3 regions of the Lactiplantibacillus sp. 30.2.29 genome follow, and region 2 is predicted to be linked to each of the others. Evidence: predicted binding sites of a transcription regulator. Region 2 holds the regulator's gene; each other region holds the start of a gene.
The links. The regulator CtsR, encoded in region 2, represses protease genes until heat stress. The targets are predictions, from matches to a motif close to TTGGTCAAAAAAGGTCAAANA.
Positions count from the first base shown of each region.

Region 1: a site for CtsR is predicted at 5,879-5,899, ahead of clpP (ATP-dependent Clp endopeptidase proteolytic subunit ClpP). Genes of this name have one in related genera too.
Region 3: a site for CtsR is predicted at 2,883-2,903, ahead of KGF65_RS03260 (ATP-dependent Clp protease ATP-binding subunit). Genes of this name have one in related genera too.

Region 1 is NZ_JAGYGU010000005.1:889-9,939, reverse strand. It holds gene pgk (phosphoglycerate kinase) at 1-161, opposite strand, end outside; gene gap (type I glyceraldehyde-3-phosphate dehydrogenase) at 278-1,300, opposite strand; gene KGF65_RS03915 (sugar-binding transcriptional regulator) at 1,367-2,398, opposite strand; gene rpoN (RNA polymerase factor sigma-54) at 2,618-3,952, opposite strand; tRNA gene KGF65_RS03905 (tRNA-Arg) at 4,035-4,106, shown strand; gene KGF65_RS03900 (MerR family DNA-binding transcriptional regulator) at 4,722-4,859, opposite strand; gene KGF65_RS03895 (SDR family NAD(P)-dependent oxidoreductase) at 4,945-5,688, shown strand; gene clpP (ATP-dependent Clp endopeptidase proteolytic subunit ClpP) at 5,971-6,561, shown strand; gene KGF65_RS03885 (2-hydroxyacid dehydrogenase family protein) at 6,775-7,746, shown strand; gene KGF65_RS03880 (peptide ABC transporter substrate-binding protein) at 7,898-9,051, opposite strand, start outside.
Region 2 is NZ_JAGYGU010000007.1:43,073-52,123, reverse strand. It holds gene serS (serine--tRNA ligase) at 1-523, shown strand, start outside; tRNA gene KGF65_RS05410 (tRNA-Leu) at 946-1,027, shown strand; tRNA gene KGF65_RS05405 (tRNA-Thr) at 1,031-1,103, shown strand; tRNA gene KGF65_RS05400 (tRNA-Gly) at 1,128-1,199, shown strand; tRNA gene KGF65_RS05395 (tRNA-Leu) at 1,208-1,293, shown strand; tRNA gene KGF65_RS05390 (tRNA-Arg) at 1,304-1,377, shown strand; tRNA gene KGF65_RS05385 (tRNA-Pro) at 1,385-1,458, shown strand; tRNA gene KGF65_RS05380 (tRNA-Pro) at 1,508-1,581, shown strand; gene KGF65_RS05375 (CtsR family transcriptional regulator) at 3,098-3,565, shown strand; gene KGF65_RS05370 (ATP-dependent Clp protease ATP-binding subunit) at 3,584-6,088, shown strand; gene KGF65_RS05365 (TetR/AcrR family transcriptional regulator) at 6,397-7,002, shown strand; gene KGF65_RS05360 (DNA-directed RNA polymerase subunit beta) at 7,247-9,051, shown strand, end outside.
Region 3 is NZ_JAGYGU010000003.1:158,351-164,804, reverse strand. It holds gene ptsP (phosphoenolpyruvate--protein phosphotransferase) at 153-1,883, opposite strand; gene KGF65_RS03270 (phosphocarrier protein HPr) at 1,883-2,149, opposite strand; gene KGF65_RS03265 (hypothetical protein) at 2,299-2,496, opposite strand; gene KGF65_RS03260 (ATP-dependent Clp protease ATP-binding subunit) at 2,976-5,198, shown strand; gene KGF65_RS03255 (macro domain-containing protein) at 6,201-6,454, opposite strand, start outside.

The sequences.
Region 1 (9,051 bases), on a different contig from region 2:
GCTTTACCATCATGTTCAATCACATATTTGATCGTTGGTAAAGCAGCGACGATCCGGTTGTCGTCACCAATTTTGCCGTCTTTAATCGGAACATTAAAGTCGACACGAATTAAAACTTTTTTATCTTTAACATCTAAATCTGAAACGATTAATTTAGCCAATGTTAAAATCCTCCTAGAATTCGTGACTGTTAAATTAAAAAACGGCAAGAGGAGTTTGCCTCCCCCCGCCGTCAAAACCATATGCGGTTTTAAAGTCCTGAACCATCTAATTAATATTAGAGAGTGGCGAACTTCAATAAAGTACGTACCATTTGGCAAGTGAAGCCGTATTCGTTATCGTACCAAGCAACAGTCTTAACTAATTGGTTGTCACCATCAGAAGTAACTTCTGTTTGAGTAGGATCGAAGATTGAACCGAAAGTAGTACCGATAACATCAGATGAAACGATTTCGTCATCGTTGTAACCAAATGATTCGTTACCTTCAGTATGCTTCTTGATTGCGGCGTTAACTTCGTCAGCAGTAACTTTCTTGTCTAAGATAGCAACTAATTCAGTTAATGAACCATCAACAACACCAACACGTTGTGCGTGGCCTTGTAATTTACCGTTCAATTCTGGGATAACTAAGCCAAGAGCCTTAGCAGCACCAGTTGAATGAGGAATAGTGTTTACACCGGCAGCACGGGCAGCACGGAAGTTACCACCACGTACAGGGCCGTCAAGTAACATTTGAGTTGAAGTGTAAGCATGGATAGTAGTCATAGTACCAACCTTGATACCGAATTCTTTGTTTTCAAAGAATGCTAATGGTGCAAGGCAGTTAGTAGTACATGAACCAGCAGAAACGATACGGTCATCTGCAGTCAAGATGTCATCGTTAACATTGTAAACGATGGTCTTCAAGTCTGAGCCAGCAGGAGCAGAAATCAAGACACGCTTTGCACCAGCGTCCAAGTGAGCTTGTGACTTAGCCTTTGAAGTGTAGAAACCAGTACATTCGAGAACGAAGTCAACACCGTCGTTCTTAACCCAAGGAATGTTTTGTGCTTGTGGTTCAGCATAAACACGGTAGTTCTTACCGTTAACAACGATTGAATCGTCGGTTGCTGAAACGTCAGCGTTCAAAGTACCATGAGTTGAGTCATACTTCAAAAGATGAGCCAACAATGCAGGTGAAGTTAAATCGTTAATAGCAACAACTTCGATATCACTTGACTTTTCACCAAGTTCTAAGATACGACGGAATGCTAAACGACCGATACGTCCGAAACCATTAATACCAATTTTTACAGACATACTAGAATTTCCTCCTTGTGGAAATAAAAATAGTTTTATTTTAAAAAGCAACTTCACTATAGAAGATTACTTTTTTAAAATCAAGTTAGCTGCACCCTCATCCGTGATCAAACACGTCTGTTTAGGTGCGATGTTCTTCATATACGCGCCAATTGCCGGTGCTTTAGAAGCGCCTCCCGCAACCGCGAGTATAATCTCCCGATGGGCCAGTTCTCCGATTTGCAACCCAATTCGTGGAATCCGATAGACCACGTTACCCTTCTTATCGAAGAAATAACCAAAGGCTTCACCAATCGCATCGCGACTGCGTAATACCTTAATCTGATCTTCTGACATATTACGGCGATGCGCCATCGAAATGGCTTCACCGATACTATGCACAACCACGTTAGCTTGCCCGATAATCGCCAACACCTCTTGAATACTAGGTTCTTTGAGGAGCGGTTCATACGTCCGTTCACTGACCTGTTCTGGCACGAACAACGAGCGGAATTTACCGCCAGTATGTTGTGCCATTTGTGACGCAATGGTATTTGCCTGAATCGCAACCGACTCACCAACACCACCACGTGCCGGAACAAATAGCAAATCACGTTTATCACCTAATTTATTAGTTAAGTGACTTGCGACATGTTCCATGGTATGACCACCCATCACGGCAATAATGTTATGACCTTCTGGCAATAACTGCTGTAATAGTTGGTTCACTTCTTCGCCCATGGTCCCAATAACTTTCAACTGTCGATCGGAATCACCAGAAACGATGATGCAACGCTTAATGTTAAAGTATTGCGCCAACTGCCGTTCCTTCTGGCGAATGCCCATTAACTCATCCATGAAGTGGCTTAATCCGACCAACACGTCCTGACCTTGCTGGGTAACTTGCATGCCTGACTTGTTCGTCATGATCAAATCAAGCTTGCGTAGCGTATCCGTTTCGGTTCGTAACGTCCGTTCGCTAACACCTAATGTCTGAGCTAATAGCCGACGTCCAACTGGGGCCATCCAATTAATGGTTCGTAATACTAAGTAACGACGACTCAGCATGTCAACCATATCTGGGGCAATTGCCTCAATCCATTGAATATCTGAATGCATGGCATCCAACCTGCTCTCTAGTGGGACGGGTCTGGTCCAGCTATGTCGAAAAACGACCCAAAGACTTCAAAAAACAAAGCACACAACGCTAATTTACTAAGAAATCGATGTTGCATACCTCTCTTACCACAACATGAATTATAACAGGTTCATCAGGTGGTTGCAAATGAAACCCTGTGGGGCCTTATAACCGACTGGTCCAAAACCGGTCACAAACTATCATTCGGTTCTCAAGTACTGTTTCCGTTTGGACGAAGACGGAATGTTAAGATTTTCCCGATATTTTGCCACTGTTCGACGAGAAAGTTCGACATTTTCTGCATTAAGAATCTGAACAATTTTTTGGTCTGAAAGCGGTTTTTCTTTATTTTCCTGCTCAATCAGGGTCATAATTCGGTGTTGGACACTGTCTGCAGACACAATTTTGCCCCCAGTGGGACGTTTGCTGACAGCTTTGGTAAAGAAACGTTTAAGTTCAAACATCCCGAAGTCCGTTTGAATATACTTCCCATTGATACTACGACTGATCGTCGACTCATGAACTTGTAGCTGTTGGGCCACATCTCGCAATAATAGCGGCTTTAAATCTTGACTTTTTTCTAAGAAGAAATCTTCCTGGCGCTCGATAATCGCAGTGCCGACCCGAAAAATGGTTGCTTCTCGTTGCTGTAAGCTACTGGCAATCCAGTCATACTCATTTTTCTTTTCCTTCAGATATTCCGTCACTTCCCGGTCATCGTGCTGCCCCATCTGCTGATAATACTTGCGGCGGAACTTCACCACCGGCTGAGCCATCGACGCAGTCTTTAATGCGAGTTGACCTTCATGATTAGTGACGACTAAGTCTGGAAAGATGTAGCCGGTCGTTTCTTGTCCAATCGCCGCACCCGGTACTGGTGTCAACGTCCGAACGTAATCATAAATATTGGAAATATCAGCCAGCTCGACCTGGTACTTTTTCGCCAAGCCATCCCAGTGACGATTAACAAACGCGTCGAAGTCTTCTTCTAAAATAATGTATGCCAAATTAGGCGCGTGGTCATCATTTTCCGTCTGAAGCATTAAGGCCTCTTGTAAACTGCGGGCACCGACACCTGGTGGATCAAGTTGCTGGAGTAACGTGATGGCATCCAGTAGTTCAATCGGTGTTGCCTGTGTTTCTTGCCGTGCTTGAGCTTCATCAAGATGCAGATAACCATTGACGTCCACGTATTCAATAAGATACAGCACGATTTGCCGCAAATGGGTATCGCGCATCGTTAAATGAATCTGATCCAATAAGTATTCAAATAAGGAATGCTGATTCGACGTCGACACCCGTTCAATAAAATCATCCTTTGCAGTCACGTTCTTAGCTGCACTTAAACTGGCGTGATTATTATTCCAATTCGTATCCACATCGATCAACGGATTCTCAAGGGCTTTTTGCGTGAGAAAATCCCGCAATTCTTCCACATTGAACTGTAACATCTGAATAGATTGTTGCAGCCGCTGGGTCATCGCTAACTTCTGCGATTGCCGTTGTTGCTGGCGAAAGCCTTGTCCCAGTGCCATAAAAATACCTCCCAAAATAAATTTTTATGTAAAACCCTTGTGTTTTTATCCATTATTCGCTAGAATATAATATGTTGTTTAGGCGCCCGTAGTGTAATGGATCGCACGTAAGATTCCGGTTCTTGAAATGGGGGTTCGATTCCCTCCGGGCGCATCGCAAAGCTGAGAAGTGATTCTCAGCTTTTTTTGTGGCCTAATTCTGCTGAATTGGTGGCCTATACCGCTTACATCTTTTTATGGTAACTGAATTTAAACCTAATCACAAGTTAGACACTACCAACCATATGACATTGGCAACCGCGTGATTTATTTCATCTAGTTAGCCGTCAATATAATTGGACCATCTATCAGTATAGTTGTTCGATGAATTTAATGATAGCAAAAGTTTTATTTCTACATATCAGAATACGAGTTATGCTTTATCATTAAATATGATTAAATCATGTCAGGTGTTAAGTTCAAAAGCGGCCAGCTGAGACCCGCTGGGAACAGTGCGAGTTACCGTAAACATACTCTTGTGGATGCGTCCTATGCCGGCTTCCAGGCATTCTGGGCAATGGCCGGAACGTGGTGGACACAGATTTAAGCCGATAACCCACGTCTTAAATACTGGTCTTTCACTAACCAAGCACAAGACGCTTGCTAAGTGAAATTTCACCACTGGGCCTTACCCAAAATACCTTCCAGCCGGGATGGTATTCGGAAGGCAGACATGTGCGGACCCAATATTTTGATGGGTTAGTCGTTGGTTCCTTGGTACACAATCATTTTAACATTCAGCTGAGGAGATCCGTTGACCATGTTTATTTCGCGCCACATCCGTTAACAACCCACAGCGCTCATAAAATCGCAATGTATCATAAGTGATCCCAAATTGCTGTGCGACTTGTTTGATTGATGCCACCATCGTTTTCCCCCAACTTTTTTACTTGCGCTAGTGTAACGCTAGCGTGTTAAGATTACCATTATTCTATTAAGAAAGTGTGATTCAGATGACCAATGAAATTGTTACGCTCGTCACTGGCGGCAACCGCGGTATGGGACTGGCACTCATTAAAGCACTACACGCCCAGGGGCAACAGCTCATTATGGGTAGCCGAGACTTAGCAAAGGGGCGAGCGGCCGTTGAAGCAGCCCACCTGGCAGACGTGACCGTTGTTCAACTGGATGTCACCGATTCCCAATCCATTCAAGCTGCCGTAAACACAATTCAAAAGCAATATGGTCAGCTCGACATTTTAATTAATAATGCTGGAGCAGCATTTGACCATCACCAACGACCTTCACTCATCAAACTGGAGACAATTCAAGCCGACCTGAATCTGAACTTTCTAGGCACAATCGCCATGACTCAAGCTTGCCTGCCATTGTTGACTAAGTCTAGCCCATCCAAAATCATCAATATTTCTAGCATGATGGGCTCGCTCACGAACGCATTAGACCCCCAGTCGAGCGTTTATCATGCCAGCGCGATTGGCTACCAAGCTTCTAAGGCCGCACTCAACATGTTCACGATTCAGCTCGCCAAAGAGCTTCAAACCACCAATATTACGGTTAACGCCGTTGATCCCGGAATGGTTGCTACTGAATTCGGCGGGATTACCCCGGAATTAGCTAGCCAGCACGGCGCTAAATCAATTGCTCACGGAATCCAACGAACAACTGATTTAGCTACGGATACGGATAATACCACCACTGGCACGTTTTCAAACACCGATGGACCGGTTGCTTGGTAACAGCCAACGTCCCTGTTCAATCTAATCGCAATTCGGCAACTGGCTCAATCTGCAATTTTCGTTATGTTGTTGACCATTGAAGTTTGACGTAAAAAAAGAGATTGGGATCACCCAATCTCAAGCCGTATATGATAGAAACCTAAGTATACCACGTTAAGTCACAAAACGGAATTTAGTTTTTGAGGTTTTTCTTTTGACCTTCACTGACCTTTGCGGTAAACTACACTTATTAATTAGCAACCAAGCTAATCAAATATTGCAACCTTAGGAGGCTAACAAATCATGTATCCAGTTCCTACAGTTATTGAACAGTCATCACGTGGTGAACGTGCTTATGACATCTATTCACGACTATTAAAGGACCGTATCATTATGCTTTCCGGCCCGATCGAAGATAACATGGCCAATGCGATCATTGCCCAATTACTCTTCTTGGATGCCCAAGACTCAGGTAAGGACATCTACCTTTATATCAACTCACCAGGTGGTGTGGTTACTGCCGGCTTAGCAATCTACGATACGATGAACTTCATCAAGTCTGATGTTCAAACCATCGTTATGGGGATGGCCGCATCAATGGCCAGCGTCCTAGCTTCATCCGGTACAAAGGGCAAGCGGTTCGCTTTACCTAACTCCGAAATCTTGATTCACCAACCATCCGGCGGTGCTCAAGGTCAACAAACGGAAATTAAAATTGTTGCCGAAGAAATCTTGAAGACTCGTAAGAAGATCAACCAGATTTTGGCAGACAACTCTGGTCAAACCGTCGAAAAGTTGAACCACGATACTGAACGTGATAACTACTTAAGCGCACAAGAAGCTAAAGAATATGGTTTGATCGATGATATCATGGAAAACAACAACTTAAAATAATGGCAGCATCAAACTGAACCGCCTTCGGGTTGGTTCAGTTTTTTTGCGCTTTCTTTTAACTACTCACAAGGCGCGTTGCATGGTTCGCGCAGCGTTCTGACTTGTTTTTTGCAAGTAAAAAGGCCATACTGCAATTGACTTCAAGCGACGGGCATTCTTGCTAAAACAGCAGATTCACCGTGGCTTAATTTATCAGTAAAGGGAGTTTCCACTATGCCTAAAGTTTTGGTTGCCGGTCAATTACCGGCGAAAGCAAATACGTTACTGCGCCAAAATCAGCTGACCATCGACACCTATACCGGTGAGCAACTGATCAGCCACGACGAACTCATTGACCGCGTAGCTGACGCTGACTATCTCATCACCCCGCTTTCCACGCAGGTTGACGAAGACATCTTGGCACACGCGCTAAAGTTAAAATTAATTGCGAATTTTGGTGCCGGGACTAATAATATCGACTTAGCGGCCGCGGCCGCCCGCCACATTCCTGTGACCAACACGCCGAATGTTTCATCAGTCGCCACCGCTGAATCGACAACTGGTCTGATTATCAGCCTCGCACACCGCATCGTTGAAGGCGACCATTTGATGCGAACAACCGGATTCGACGGTTGGGCGCCACTTTTCTTTCTCGGTCACAACTTACAAGCTAAGACACTCGGCATCATTGGCATGGGCCAAATCGGCCAAGCCGTTGCCAAACGGTTACACGCCTTTGATATGCCAATCCTCTACACGCAACACCACCCGCTCCCCGTCAGTGTTGAGACGCAACTGGGCGCAACCTTCGTCTCCGAAGACGACTTACTCGCCCAGTCCGATATCGTGAGTTTGCATTTGCCACTCACCCCGCAAACGATGCATCTGATTGACCAAGCGGCCTTCAAAAAGATGAAATCCACTGCCCTCTTGATCAACGCCGCGCGTGGCCCAATTGTCGACGAACAGGCCCTAGTTACTGCGTTACAAACGCACCAAATTGCTGGCGCAGCCCTCGACGTTTACGAGCATGAGCCCCAAGTGACACCCGCACTGACGACAATGGACAACGTTATCTTGACGCCACATCTGGGCAATGCGACCGTCGAAGCGCGTGACGGAATGGCGGCAATCGTTGCTGAAAACGTGATTGCGATGGCCAATCATCAACCAGTCAAGTATGTTGTTAATCACATCGACCAGTAGCCCGTCACCTCCTCAAAATGACACTTTCCCTACTGTGTTTAACGACGACACAAAAGCCCACCATAATCGGTTGCAATTGCTGCAACCTAATTATGGTGGGCTTTCGTGTCTAAAAGTATCGCTTAACAACCAATATTAAGAAACTGGTTGTTTACTTTGCAATATAAGCATACTTATAATTCCACTGCGTTCCGGCGGTGTTGTGAATAATCCCTTTGACCTTCGGATTCTGCAAGTAAGAATAGTTCGTCTGATACAACGGCGTAATGCCTTGGTCTTGCATAATCGTCTTTTCGGCGTTAATCATGTCTTGCCAGCGTGCACTTGCCTTGTTGGCATCCTGGTTCTGCGCCTTCTTGACTAAGGCATTGTAGGTTGAACTATTGTACTTCCCATAGTTGTAACCACTGTTGTTGGTCATGATTTGTAGATGTGAGATTGGGTCATTGAAATCTGCGCCCCAACCACTCAAATAAAGATCAAAGTTACCACTTTGCGCCCGGCTAGAAGCGACTTTAGAAGGAATATTAGAAAGGTTGACCGTTAATCCATCTAAATTCTTTTCCAGCGCTGACTTCAAGTATTGTGAAATTGGCTTATTCGGGTCATCATTTGAAGCCAACAGCGTCAATGATAATTTCTTAATCCCAGTCTCCTTCAACCCTTGTTTCCATAACTTCTGAGCTAAGGCCTTGTTATAAGACGTTGAATTCTTGACCGTCGATTCATCCGCAAAATCCTTACCGTTCTTAGGATCTTTGACCAAGTCTTGCGGCACGAATGTCTTGGAGACGGTCGACGCATCACCAATGACGTTTTTGACCAGCGTCTTGCGGTTGATCGACAATGAAATGGCTTGGCGAATGTTCTTATTATTCAGTGCCTTCTTGATCGTGGCATTGCTGTCTTGGAAGTTATAAATCAAGAATGCCGTAATGGAATATGGGTACGTGGTGTAATCAGCGTTGGACTTAAGATTCTTAACCTGTTCACTGGATAGCTGAGTGAGGTCGAGCTTCTTTTCTTGGAACAAGTTCAACGTCGTGGTCGTACTTTCATTCACCGTATAGTTGATTTTCTGCAAATGAACGGCTTTCTTATCCCAATACTGGTCGTTCTTGACGAATTGCCACTTGTTGTTGGTCCCAGTCCAACCCGTCAGCTTAAATGGACCACTGTAGAGCATGTATTGGGCTTTCGTGGCATACTTGCTACCCCACTTTTTAACCGCTTTTTCACTGATTGGTCCAAACAATGGGTAAGTCATTAACTTCTTGAAGTACGTGATTGGCTTATCCAAAGTGA
Region 2 (9,051 bases):
TTTCACGGCGTTATCACCAGCATTCCGGGAAGAAGCTGGTAGTGCCGGTCGCGATACCAAGGGTTTGATTCGTTTACACCAATTCAATAAGGTTGAAATGGTCAAGTTTACGAAGCCTGAAGATTCATGGGATGAACTTGAAAAGCTGACCAATAATGCCGAATCATTATTGAAGAAGCTCGGCTTGCCATATCACGTGATTACGTTGACGACTGGTGATATGAGTTTCACCGCTGCCATGACGCATGACCTAGAAGTATGGTTCCCAGAACAAAACAAGTACCGTGAAATTTCAAGTTGTTCAAACTGTACTGATTTCCAAGCACGGCGCGCACACATCCAGTATCGCGACGATGATGGTAAACTCCAATTCGTCCACACGTTGAATGGGAGTGGCTTAGCAGTCGGTCGGACCGTTGCAGCTATTTTGGAAAACTATCAAAATGAAGATGGCACGGTCACGATTCCAGATGTCTTAGTGCCTTACATGCACGGCAAGACTAAAATCGAAAAACAAGGTTAAATCGAACTGATGATTTAGTCAAACGCGGATTCGCAGTGATGCGGCTCCGCGTTTTTGCATAATTTATGAGTATAAAATTAACGCGTATCAGCAGTGAAATTGGTGGAAAGCAGGCTTTATGGAAGATAAAGGTTAGTTTTTAATGGAGATTTACAGCCGAATTTCAGCCGTCAAAAGGCGGTTTCAGTGGCTTTTTTGAAATTAAATAGAATTTTTTTGAAAATAGGGTTTGCTATTTTAGGCTACCGTGCTATAATATTTCTTGTCGGAAAAATAGAACTTGTTTATCCATTAAAAAAGTATATTTATCCAATTAATTGAAAAAGTTGTTGACAACTATTCAACAAGATGATAAAGTTAAATAGTTGTCAAGGCATACCAGTAAGAACTGTTAGACCGGCAACGGGCATGGTTAATATCATGCGGGTGTGGCGGAACTGGCAGACGCGCTAGATTTAGGTTCTAGTGTCTTACGACGTGGGGGTTCAAATCCCTTCACCCGCACATGCCGACTTAGCTCAGTTGGCAGAGCATCTCACTAGTAATGAGGAGGTCGGAGGTTCGAATCCTCTAGTCGGCATTTACAATTGAATAGCTTTATTATGCGGAAGTAGTTCAGTGGTAGAACATCACCTTGCCATGGTGGGGGTCGCGGGTTCGAATCCCGTCTTCCGCTTTTAATTTGCCGGGGTGGCGGAATTGGCAGACGCACAGGACTTAAAATCCTGCGGTTAGTGATAACCGTACCGGTTCGATCCCGGTCCTCGGCATTTTAAATAAGCACCCATAGCGCAATTGGATAGAGTGTCTGACTACGAATCAGAAGGTTGTAGGTTCGACTCCTACTGGGTGCATTAGTATCGGGAAATAGCTCAGCTTGGTAGAGCACCTGGTTTGGGACCAGGGGGTCGCAGGTTCGAATCCTGTTTTCCCGATCGTTTAACACAGTCTTAGTGATTACTAAGGCTTTTTATTTAATTTTCTCGGGAAGTAGCTCAGCTTGGTAGAGCACTACGTTCGGGACGTAGGGGTCGCAGGTTCAAATCCTGTTTTCCCGATTACGGTTAAACCAACTAATCCAGTCATTTGACTGGATTTTTTTATGGCCACTTTTGACGTGTGGTGTACTGCTGTGTTGTGACTGGTGCTGAGGTGTGATCGCCCCATCATTTTGAAATGCCTTTTTCGAGTTGGCTCCGCCCAATGAATTGATGAGATTCACCAGTAGTGCGCCTTGCGTTAATTATTTGGCATTAAAGATGATTTAAACGTGCCTGTTGGTCGGTTTACTGTTCGTCTGCCGAGACGCGTTCTATTCCGACCTCCGGGGCCGGCTGACAACGCTGGAACAGGGCGGACATCGATTTGAACTCACGCAGAAACCCACTGCGCAATTTCAAATACGAGTCTTCTTCTAGCCCGGGAAATTCACCCGGACAAGAAGAATTTCGCCCTTGAGCATTGTCAGCCAGCCCCTACAGTCGGGAACCCGCTCGAATGGCAGATGAACGGCCACCTATCTAGGTACAATTGACCACTGAATATTAGGTTTCTGGTCCTTCAGGCAAGCTCTCAAACGGGATCAATGCTGAATTATGGCATCTAGTTACTGAAAAGATTACCTGAATGCGATTCACGAATCTCAATGTCAGCTAGTCTTGCGTTTAGTCGAATAAATTGTCTTCACTTATAATTCAAGACTTTGCTATCCCGGGTGATTAGAGGAAGTTTTGACAATCTCAGTGAAACCGCGTGTTCGAAGTCTTAAATCATGGGTCAGGATGCTTGGTTATTGTTAGAACCAGTCTGACAGTTTATTTCAACATTCCTGTATACTAAGGAACCAACAACTAATCTAACAAAAAAGTTGGGCCCGCCCACGTCCGCCTTTCGAATCATATCCAGGCTGGAAGGTGTTTCTGACAATGCTCAGTGGTGAAATTCCACTTAGCAAGCGTTCTTGGCTTGGTTAGTGGAAGACCAGTATTTAAGACGTGGTTTTTCGGCTTAAATCTGTGTCCACCACGTTCCAGTATTGTCAGAAATGCCTGTAAGCCGGTGTAGGACGCACACGATTCTGCAAATTTACGCCAACTCGTACTTGTTCCCAGCGGGTCTCAGCTGGCAGCTCCTGAATTTAGAGAATAGCACGTTTAAATCATAATTCATGACGAACAATCTATATATGAAGTATCTGTTCAAAATGACGTTAAGCGTGGCCGGTCGTAAATAAACAAGTGGCGTATTAGTCGAAATTCAGGCGGACAACCTGTAGTATAGAAACTCAAGCTGTTGGATAAACGACGAGTCCCAGACAAAGTTGACCAAATTCAGACGCCAACACTTGACATATTTTAAATAGGTAGTTGAATGAATATGAAGGCCTAACAAAGTTAACGAATCAGGGTCGAAAATCCGGTCCAATCAATTGAAAGCAAGTGCTTGGCGTGCTATGCTGTAACAACCGTTAAGCACATGCTGGGTCGCCAGTTGGGTGAAATTCTTTGCTTTTTTCCATTATCCTCGTATAATAAAAGTCAATATTAGTCAAAGATAATGAAAAGGGTGAAGCACATGCAAAGTCAAAATATCTCGGATATTATTGAAAAGTATTTAAAAAGTATTTTGGCGGACTCGGAGCATGTTGAAATTCGGCGTTCAGAAATTGCCGACCTTTTCAACGTGGTACCCTCACAGATTAATTATGTGATTAAAACGCGGTTTACGATCCAAAATGGTTACTTAGTTGAAAGTAAGCGTGGCGGTGGCGGTTATATTCGCATTGAAAAGGTTAATTTGGTCGATGATGCTGATGTGTTGGATGCCCTCATTCAAGTGATCGGCGATTCCATCACACAACGGGATGCCTACGCAGTTGTTCAGAGTCTGTATGAGGACGACGTTTTAAATCGTAGGGAAGCGCAGTTGATATTAGTGGCAATCGATCACGACACGTTAGGACTGACGGACCGAGACCTTGAAAATAGTCTCCGGGCTCGAATAATTATCGGGATTTTGAACCACTTGCGTTACGAAAGCTAAAGAAAGCGAGGAATCGCAATGGATAACTTATTTACACCTAGTGCCAAAAGTGTGCTAGTACTAGCACAGGAACAGGCCAAATATTTTAAGCATCAGGCAGTCGGTACGGAACATTTGTTATTAGCACTAGCCATCGAAAAGAACGGTATTGCTAATAAAGTCTTGCAACAGTACGCTGTGAGCGAAGATGACATCCGTGAAGAAATTGAACGGTTCACTGGCTACGGGACGTTGAGCAATATTGGCAAAGATACGTATTTGCCATATTCACCAAAGGCTAAGGAGATTTTATCCGTTGCTGGTGATGAGGCCAAACGGCTTGGCGCCAACAAGATTGGGACTGAACACTTCTTGTTAGCGATGCTCTCTGATGAAAGTATCCTCTCCTCGCGTATTTTGATGAATTTGAACTTAGATTTGAGTCAAACACGCAAAGTTGTTTTGCGTAAACTTGGTGTCAGTGATGCGATGAGTAAGCGTAAGGGCAGTGCGGCTAACCGTGGTGGTAAGAAGACGGAAGGCACACCGACCTTGGACTCCTTGGCGCGTGATTTGACGCAGCTGGCGAGTGAACAGGAAATGGATCCAGTTGTGGGCCGTTCCAAAGAAGTTAAGCGGGTCATTCAAATCTTGTCACGGCGGACGAAAAACAATCCAGTCTTGATTGGTGAACCCGGCGTTGGTAAGACGGCGATCGCTGAAGGGCTGGCACAAAAGATCGTTGCTGGCGACGTACCGAATGACATGGCTGACAAACGGCTGATGATGCTTGATATGGGCTCACTAGTTGCCGGAACCAAGTATCGTGGTGAATTTGAAGACCGCTTAAAGAAAGTGATCGACGAAATCTACAACGATGGGCATGTCATCTTATTCATCGATGAATTGCATACCTTGATTGGTGCCGGTGGTGCTGAAGGGGCCATTGATGCTTCTAACATTTTGAAGCCAGCATTAGCACGAGGCGAACTCCAAACCATTGGGGCGACGACCTTAAACGAATATCAAAAGTACATTGAATCCGATGCCGCACTTGAACGGCGGTTTGCCACGGTCATGGTCAATGAACCGACTGAAGATGAAGCGGTTGAGATTCTCGATGGCTTGCGGCCACGGTATGAAGAACATCATCACGTGACAATTACTGATGAAGCCGTCAATCAAGCGGTGAAGTTGTCCAGTCGCTACATCAGTGATCGGTTCTTACCAGATAAGGCGATTGATTTGATGGATGAAGCGGCGGCGAAAGTCCGCATCGACCAGATGGATCAACCGACTAAGTTGTCCAAGAACCAGGACAAGCTCGCGCAGTTACGTGAAGAAAAGGAAACGGCGATTGAAGCTCAGGACTTCGAACAAGCCGCGGATATTCGCAAGCAGGAAATGCAACTCAAGCAACGTTTGGATCGCATTGAAGCTGATGAAGAAGCACAAATCACTGAAGGCGACACACCGCACTATGACTTACAAGTGACCGGAGAAGATATTGCCCAAGTGGTTGCTGAATGGACGGGTGTCCCACTAACCCAATTGCAAAAATCCGAAAGCGAACGCTTAGTTAACTTGGAAAAGATTTTGCATGAACGGGTCGTCGGTCAACCAGAAGCCGTTTCTGCAGTAGCACGGGCCATTCGCCGGGCGCGGAGTGGATTGAAAGATCCAAGCCGGCCAATTGGTTCCTTCATGTTCCTTGGCCCGACTGGGGTTGGTAAGACCGAATTAGCGAAGGCCTTAGCTGCAGCCATGTTTGGGTCAGAGGACAACATGATTCGGATCGATATGTCTGAATACATGGAACGGTACTCGACCAGTCGTTTGATTGGGTCAGCACCCGGCTATGTCGGCTACGATGAAGGTGGTCAGTTAACTGAAAAGGTACGCCAGAAGCCATACTCAGTCGTGCTGTTTGATGAAGTTGAAAAGGCTCATCCAGACGTATTCAACATTCTGTTGCAAGTCTTGGATGATGGCTACTTGACTGATTCGAAAGGCCGCAAAGTCGACTTCCGAAACACGATTCTCATCATGACGTCGAACTTAGGGGCCACGACCTTGCGGGATGAAAAGTCCGTTGGGTTCGGTGCTACTGATAAGGCTAATGATTACAATGCAGTTGCGGCGACGATTCGTGCTACCTTGAAGCAGACGTTCCGGCCAGAATTCTTGAACCGGATCGATGAGACGATTGTCTTCCATTCATTGAATAAGGAAGAGTTACACGAAATCGTTAAGTTGATGTCACAAGAAATCGTGAACCGGGTTGCGCAACAGGGTATCAAGATCAAAATCACGCCAGCCGCCATTGATGTGGTTGCCAAGGCTGGGTTTGACCCTGAATACGGTGCACGGCCAATTCGCCGGGCATTGCAAACTGAGATTGAAGACCGGTTAAGTGAAGAATTATTAACGGGTGCGATCAAGGTCGATGACCAAGTCACGATTGGTGCCAGCAAAGGTGCCATCACCATTAATATTAAAAATCAACCGAAAACAGACGGTCGTTCGACGGTCTCATCAAAATAGGTGAATGATACAGTGGACGTTTGGAGCCGGGGTTGGCTTCAGGCGTCTTTTTTTGAGCGATGGAACCTGAATTGTTTCACAGCCCGGATTTCCGTAGCGCGTGAGTGTGGCCACTTAAAGCACCGACTGATGAAATTCCTGATGAAGTAGCCATGGCTATCCATGGCCGCTGGATTATCGGACTTCTTCGTGGGTCGGGATTAACGATCACGCCAATCCGAATGCATTCAGCGAGTTTTGCGGCTGGTGGTTCGCTACTGATTGGTGTAAATTATAATAGGAAATAAAAGATGAAAGAAGATGATGACATGACGACGCGAGCCGAACAAATGGCGAAGACGCACCAAGCAATTTTAGATACGGCACGAGAACTGTTCTTGAAGAACGGGTACGCCGCGACGAGTACGCGGGACATCGCCAATGCGATTGGGATTACTCAGCCGGCACTGTATCACCATTTCAAAGATAAGGAAGTTATTTTTCTAGCGGTGATTACAACGGTTGGCGCAGAAATTAAAGCTGGGATTGAGGAAATTCAGGCCCGCACGGATTGGTCACCACTCGAACAATTGACGGAAGTGTCACTACTACTGACGCACAAGCATCCCGCCGATGTCTTCACACTGATTCATTCCAGCTTCAAGGCTCTGAAACGGGACCATATACGCGAACTAGGTGGGATCTTTGCGACCGACTACGTAAAACCGATTCAAGCGGTCTTTGAACAGCCAGCTATGCAACTGCACGCTGGTGTGACCCCGCAGATGGCCGCTAGTTTTTATATCACTAGTTTGAGCCCACTGTTTAATACGTTCCATCGCATCGGTGATCCGCATGCCGATGAGCGGACCCGGGTCCAAACGTTGTTGAAGATGATCTTATATGGGGTTGCAGTTGAACCAGATGCGCAATGAGTGTCACGAGTTTCTGGGTTGACAACCTGGGTAAAAGGCTGTATATTATAAATTGTCTGTAACCGTGAACTCGAGCAATCGCGCAATCTATTGTCTGCGCGGCTCGCTAATATAAATCCAAAAATAGTCAACTTAAGCGACTATTTTTGGTTTTTTTATGCCTAAAATTCGGTCAAAAACGCATTTGTAACACAAATGTAATATTTGACTGAAGGTGGGCCGGGTTCCGGAATAATAAGAAGGGGTGAACAACTTGGCCGGACATTTAGTAAAATACGGTAAACACCGTACCCGTAGAAGTTATGCACGTATCAAGGAAGTTCTTGATTTGCCTAACTTGATCGAAATCCAGACCGATTCCTACCAATGGTTCTTGGATGAAGGTCTCCGGGAAATGTTTGAAGATATTATGCCGATCGACGATTTCGCAGGAAAACTTTCACTTGAATTTGTCGACTATCAATTATTAGAACCAAAGTACACCGTCGAAGAAGCTCGTGAACATGATGCCAACTATTCGGCACCATTGCACGTTACCCTACGTTTGACTAATCACGAAACTGGTGAAATCAAGTCGCAAGACGTATTCTTCGGTGATTTTCCATTAATGACTGAACAAGGGACGTTTATTATCAACGGTGCCGAACGGGTCATTGTTTCACAATTGGTTCGTTCACCCGGCGTTTACTTTAATGAAGAATTAGATAAGAATGGGCGTCCTAGCTATGGGACCACGGTTATTCCTAACCGAGGCGCTTGGTTAGAACTTGAAACTGACGCTAAGAATGTTTCGTACGTTCGAATCGACCGGACACGGAAGATTCCATTGACTGAATTAGTACGGGCTTTAGGTTATGGCTCAGATGATGACATCATTGACATGTTAGGTGAAACTGACAGTTTGATGTTAACGTTGGAAAAAGATGTTCATAAGAATACTGACGACTCACGGGTCGAAGAATCTTTGAAGGACATCTACGAACGGCTACGTCCTGGTGAACCTAAGACCGCTGACAGTTCACGGAGTTTGTTAACGGCGCGGTTCTTTGATCCAAAGCGTTATGACTTCGCACCTGTTGGTCGTTACAAGGTCAACAAGAAGTTAAGCATGAAGACGCGTTTGATGGACCAAACCTTAGCTGAAACGTTGGCTGACCCAGATACTGGTGAAGTTATCGCGCAAAAGGATACGGTCATTGACAAGAACGTCATGGCAAAGTTAGCACCATACTTGGAACGTGACGACTTCAAGACGGTTACTTACACACCATCTGATGAAGCGGTTGTTACTAACCCAATGGTCTTACAAGTGGTTAAAGTTTATTCACAAAACGATCCTGAAAAGGTCGTTAATGTGATTGGTAATGGCAACATTGATTTGAAGTTCAAGCATATTTTGCCTGCTGATATCATTGCTTCTATTAACTACTTCTACAACTTGCAAGAAGGTCTTGGCTCAACTGATGATATTGATCACTTGGGTAACCGGCGGATTCGTTCCGTGGGTGAATTATTACAAAACCAATTCCGGATCGGGTTATCCCGGATGGAACGGGTTGTTCGTGAACGGATGTCAATTCAAGATGCTGCTACGGTAACACCACAACAATTGATCAACATTCGTCCAGTTGTGGCCTCAATCAAGGAATTCTTTGGGTCATCACAATTGTCACAATTCATGGACCAAACCAACCCATTAGGTGAATTAACGCATAAGCGGCGTTTATCAGCCTTAGGACCTGGTGGTTTGACTCGTGATCGTGCCGGTTATGAAGTTCGTGACGTGCACTATACCCACTACGGTCGGATGTGCCCAATCGAAACGCCTGAAGGCCCGAACATTGGGTTGATCAACAGTTTGTCTTCATATGCTAAAGTTAACCGTTACGGCTTCATCGAAACGCCATACCGGCGGGTTGATTGGACGACGCATAAGGTTACTGACAAGATCGACTACCTAGCAGCCGACGAAGAAGACCAATTCGTGATTGCACAAGCCAACTCACCGTTGAACGATGATGGTTCATTCGTTGAAGACACTGTTTTAGC
Region 3 (6,454 bases), on a different contig from region 2:
GCGACATCAACGTACTAGCCCATGATGTCTCCAAGTTTTAAATAACTAGCTTTCTACCGACACTTCCATCCCAAATAATTCAACCTAACCCCAAAAATGCAAAAAAAGAGCAAATCCGCAGATTTACTCTTTCCTGAATCGCTTAATGTTGATTACTTATCAAAGACGTTCTTTTCAACTAATTCTTTGACTTCTTCGTTGGTAACACACTCGTTAAGCGCCTTATCAGCTAATTTAGCCATTTCCTTAGTATCAAGCTTCTTCATCAATGAACGCGTCTTAAGCACGGAAGTTGAACTCATTGAGAATTCATCCAAGCCTAAGCCCATCAGTAATGGTACCGCGATTTGGTCCCCAGCAACTTCACCACACATCCCTGTGAAGCGACCGTTAGCGTGAGCAGCGTCAATCACATGCTTGATCAAACGTAACAACGATGGGTTGTATGGTTGATACAAGTATGAAACTTGTTCGTTACCACGGTCAGCAGCAAAGGAATATTGGATCAAGTCGTTGGTCCCAATACTAAAGAAGTCAACTTCCTTAGCAAATTGGTCAGCCAAAATTGCGGCAGCAGGGATTTCGATCATAATCCCAAGTTTGATGTCATCTGCAACTGGTGTCCCAGCAGCGACCAACTTAGCCTTTTCTTCTTCGAAGATGGCCTTGGCCTTGCGGAATTCATCAAGAGTGGCAATCATTGGGAACATAATCCGTAATTGACCATAGTGGGACGCCCGTAATAACGCGCGTAACTGGGTCCGGAAAATGTCATCACGATCAAGCGAAATCCGAATCGCCCGGTAACCCAAGAATGGGTTCATTTCATCAGGTAATGGCAAGTAAGGTAATTCCTTATCGCCACCGATATCCATGGTCCGGACAATCACGGGTTTGCCGTTCATGCCTTCGACAACCTTCTTGTAAGCTTGGAATTGCGTCTCTTCGTCAGGTAATTCTGAACTATTCATGTACAAGAATTCTGACCGGAATAACCCAATGGCTTCTGAGCCAGCATCCAAAACCCCATCCATATCGTCTGGAGTCCCGATGTTTGAAGCTAATTCGAAGTGCTTACCGTCTTTAGAAACAGTAGCTTCATTCTTCAACTTAGCCCATTCAGCTTTTTGCGCCACGAAGTCCTTCGCCTTTTGTTCGTAATCCGTTACTTCGGCGTCGGTTGGTTCAACCAAAGCATCACCGTTGATACCATCTAAGACGACCGTGTCGCCCGCCTTGATATCAGCTGTGGCTGATTCGGAACCAACGACCGCTGGAATTTCGAGCGTCCGTGACATGATAGCGGAGTGACTCGTCCGACCACCAATATCAGTAATGAAGCCCTTAACATACTTACGATCAAGTTGAGCAGTATCACTAGGTGTTAAATCGTGGGCAACCACGATAACTTCGGAGTCAATCAAAGCTGGACTTGGTAAGGTAACCCCTAACAAGTGACTTAAGACCCGCTTCGTCACGTCGCGAATATCACCGGCTCGTTCTTGCATATATGCATTATCCGTCATTGCTTCGAACATTGAAATGAAAGTATCCGTAACTTCCTTCAAGGCTTCTTCTGCATTGACTTTATCATCCTTGATTTTACCTTCAATTTGTCCAAGCATTTCTGGGTCAGACAAAATGGTGATATGAGCTTCAAAAACTTCTGCTTCTTCTTCACCCAAGTTTTCAACCGCTTTGTCTTTAATGACCTTTAGTTCTGCCTTGGAAGCATCAAAAGCATCATGTAACCGTGCAACTTCAGCATCCGTATCGGAGACCGTTGTTTTTTCGAATGATAAATCTGGATCAACTAGCATATAGGCCTTAGCAATTGCGATACCATCACTGGCCGCAATTCCTTTTAGTACCTTTTCAGCCATTATTCAGATAATCCTTCTTTCTTCATCGTTTCAGTTAAAGCTGCAATAGCGTCGGCTTCGTCGGCACCTTCTGCAGAAATGGTAACGTCAGCATCTTTACCAACACCGAGTGACATAACACCCATGATGGACTTCAAGTTAACTGACTTGTCTTGGTATTGCAACGTAATTTCTGAGTTGAACTTACTTGCTGATTGTACCAATAAAGTAGCTGGACGTGCGTGGATACCAGTGTCTGCGATTACGTGAAATTCTTTCTTTTTCATAACTATTCGATCTCCTTCAAGATAGATAAATTTAAAATTGGTTCCGAGTGAATTCGAGTTGCCGCCAACACGTCTACTCAGGAGCCCTTAATAATGATGATAGCAATTATCCAATTAAAATACAAGCCCTTTCATTCAAGCTAGGCCTATTAATTGGTTGCTGTACCATCCTTCTCAAAATGGTAAACAATGCGGCCATCGAGGTCCGCCGTTCCAATCACTCTCTTCCGATACTCATATTTCATATACGCATCGTGAAAAGCCATGAATTCTTCCGGCGTCACAGTGAACGTTTCCTGTTCGCCCGTGCGTAACGCTTCCATTAATTGGGTATAATCCGTTGCCAATTCATTGCCACCTCCTCAAAGTCTGGTTGAGCCATCGCTGCACCATCCTTTTGACGTTTCAGGCCCGACCTTCCGCCGCTCACTAACAGCTGACGGCTGCTAATGAAAAGCCGTGCTCAAAACATCAAAACTGGTCAGGCGCAATCCATGCAAAAAAACCGCTTTGTACTATAATATAGACAGACGGTTGCATCCGGACTGTTACTAGCCAGATAATTAATATACAACGAATCCGGTTACAAGACAAGCCATGAGTTGCAACTATCCAGACTATTCGGAAATAACTAAATTAATACAACCTGCTGCAAGTTGGTCAGACAATTTCCAGTTTTGATTTTGAGACTTTTCGCTTGCAACGGTCCGTAAATTCGCTATACTAATAGTCAAAGGTCAACAAAGGTCAAACAAATCCTTGAACCTTTAACTATAGCCCTAGTGGTTTAGTTATATTTCTGATGCGAAAGGTGTGTGACAGCATAATGCTTTGTGACAATTGCCATAAGAACGAAGCGACGATCCATTTATATACGAGCGTCAACGGTCAGCGGCGACAAATCAATCTTTGTCAAAATTGCTATCAACTGCTAAAGAATCAGGAACAGCAACCAAATAACGGAGTTGGAGGTGCTGATATGGCACAAGATCCATTCGGTTTTGGTGGTCTTGACGACATTTTCCGTGCAATGCAGGGCGGCGTTGATTCCAATAACGCTTACCGGCAGCAACAGACCCCACCGACCCAGCCAGCTGGTCCTAATGGTGGCGGCAATCGTCGTGGCAACAATAACGGCGGTGGTCTCCTTGGCCAATATGGCTTCAACTTAACGGCGCAAGCCAAGCAGGGTAAAATCGACCCGGTCATCGGTCGCGATAACGAAATCAACCGTGTTATCGAGATCTTGAACCGCCGGACGAAGAACAATCCTGTTTTGATTGGTGAAGCCGGGGTTGGTAAGACGGCGGTCGTGGAAGGCTTAGCACAGAAAATCGTTGCTGGTCAAGTTCCACAAAAACTGTTAGATAAAGAAATCATTCGTTTGGACGTGGCTTCCCTTGTTCAAGGAACCGGGATTCGCGGCCAGTTCGAACAACGGATGCAACAATTAATGAAAGAAGTTCAGAGCAATCCGAACATCGTCCTCTTCATTGACGAAATCCATGAAATCATGGGTGCCGGCAATGCTGAAGGCGGGATGGACGCTGGCAACGTTTTGAAGCCGGCCCTTGCCCGTGGTGATTTCCAATTAGTTGGGGCAACCACCTTAAATGAATACCGGGACATCGAAAAGGATGCCGCCCTCGCCCGTCGGTTCCAACCAGTGACGGTCAACGAACCAAGCGTCGAAGAATCCATTAAGATTCTCAAGGGTATTCAAAAGAAGTACGAAGATTACCATCACGTGAAGTACGACGAAGATGCAATCGTCGCTGCGGTCAAGTTATCGAACCGTTACATTCAAGACCGGTTCTTACCTGACAAGGCCATCGACTTACTCGATGAAGCTGGTTCACGTAAGAACTTGACTTTGAAGACGGTCGATCCTAAGACGATTCAGGAAAAGATCGACGAAGCGGAGAAGCAAAAGCAGGATGCCTTGAAGAAGGAAGACTACGAAAAAGCTGCTTACTATCGTGATCAAGTCGCTAAGTTGGAAAAGGCTAAGCCTGATGAAAATGCAGATCAGCCTAACAACGACACGGCCACTGTGACCGTCAAAGATATGGAACAAATCGTCGAAGAAAAGACGAGTATTCCAGTCGGTGACTTACAAGCTAAGGAACAGGCTCAAATGAAGACCTTGGCCCCTGACTTGAAGAGTAACGTCATTGGTCAAGACCAAGCAGTTGACGCCGTTGCCCGCGCGATTCGTCGTAACCGGATCGGTTTGAACGGCACTGGTCGGCCAATCGGTTCGTTTATGTTCGTCGGCCCTACTGGGGTTGGTAAGACGGAACTTGCTAAGCAATTAGCGAAGGAACTATTTGGTTCAGAGGATGCCATGATTCGCTTTGACATGAGTGAATACATGGAACCACATTCAGTGGCTAAGTTGATTGGTTCACCGCCTGGCTATGTTGGGTATGAAGAAGCCGGTCAGCTTACTGAACAAGTTCGGCGTCACCCATACAGCTTGGTCTTACTAGACGAAGTTGAAAAGGCTCATCCTGACGTCATGCACATGTTCCTGCAAATTCTTGACGATGGTCGTTTGACCGATTCTCAAGGTCGGACCGTCAGCTTCAAGGATACCATCATCATCATGACGTCTAACGCCGGTACTGGTGACAGCGAAGCTAACGTCGGGTTCGGTGCTGCGGCTGAGGGTAAGACGCACGACATTACTAGTCGGTTAACGGATTACTTCAAGCCTGAATTCCTGAACCGCTTCGACGACATCATTCAATTCAACGCCCTTTCCAAGGAAAACTTGATGAAGATCGTTGGCTTGATGATTGAAGATGTCAACGGCATGCTCGCTAACCAAGGGCTGCACGTTCATGTTACTGAACCAGTTGAAGAAAAACTCGTTGAATTGGGCTACAACCCACAAATGGGTGCTCGTCCACTTCGGCGTGTCATTCAAGAACAGATTGAAGACCGAATCGCTGACTTCTATTTGGATCACGGCGATGTTAAGAACATGGTCGCTAAGGTTGAAGACGGCAAGATCGTCTTAGCTGCGGAGACTAAGGCTGAATAATTGAGGCTTTAAAAAGGTAGGTTAATGCCCGGATTTACGTCCGGCATTGACCTACCTTTTTTATTCTGCAAACACGTTGTGCGTGTAAATGCTGTAAAATATCATCATATTGGTTAAAAAATTGCCTGAAGGACAGAAATCTAATATTCAATACGCGTTGTGCTAGTTATTCTTTAGCCTTAAAGATGGTTAAATCATGCCATTTTATAAGTTCAAGAACTGCCAGCTGAGACCCGCTGGAAACAGTGCGAGTTAGCGTAAACCTGCTGTGATAGGGTCGTCCTATGTCGGCTTCCAGGTATTTCTGACAACGCTGGAACGCGATGGACACAGATTTAAGCCGAAAGCCCACGTCTTAAATACTGGTCTTCCACTAACCAAGCACACAACGCTTGCTAAGTGGAATTTCATCGCTGAGCATTGTCAGAAACACCTTCCAGCCTGAATTGTATTCGAAAGACAGACATGTGCGGACTCAACTTTTTGTGGGATTAGTCGTTGGTTTCCGGGGACACGGTCATTTTGATATTTAACTGTGAGACTAGTTCTAACAATAACCAAGCTTTCTGACCCATGATCTAATGCTTCAAACATGTGTCCTCACTGAAAATGTGAGATTTTCTCTCTAATCGCCTGAGATAGCAAAGTTTCAAATTGTCAGTACAGGTGAGTTTATTGACTAAATTCGGGGACTAAATTCAAGACTAGTGTCCGCTGGAAGTATTGAAAAATATTCAGGTAATCCTCTCAGTACTTAAATGCCATAAAGCATCATCGATACCGATTAAAATTTGCCTAAAGGACCAGCTGCTAAACGTTCAGCGGTTAATTGTACCAAGATAGGTGGCCGTTCATCTGCCATTCGAGCGGCTTCCCGACTGGAGGGGCCGGCTGACGAACAGCAATCCAAAACAGTACGATTTAATCATGATCCATGACAATTAACTAATACAATGTGTATTCCAAGTATTCATTCGACATTATTCTATTTCAGCCCTTTTCCTAAGCAAGATAGCAATGGATATAGACCGTAATCGGCAATTCTCCTAAATACTTCTCCATCAGTGGCTTAACTTCTCGCTCCCAGTCAAGACCACCATTGCCGGCACCCAACTGTGGAAATGAAATAGATTCGATGCCCTTTTCCTGATAAGTCGCGACAAACTTCTGTAGCCCGACCTCGATATAGGCTAATTGCGATTTATTTCGCCAATTCTTTTTCGTTGGAAAATTTAAAACCCACTTTCCTGGTGTTT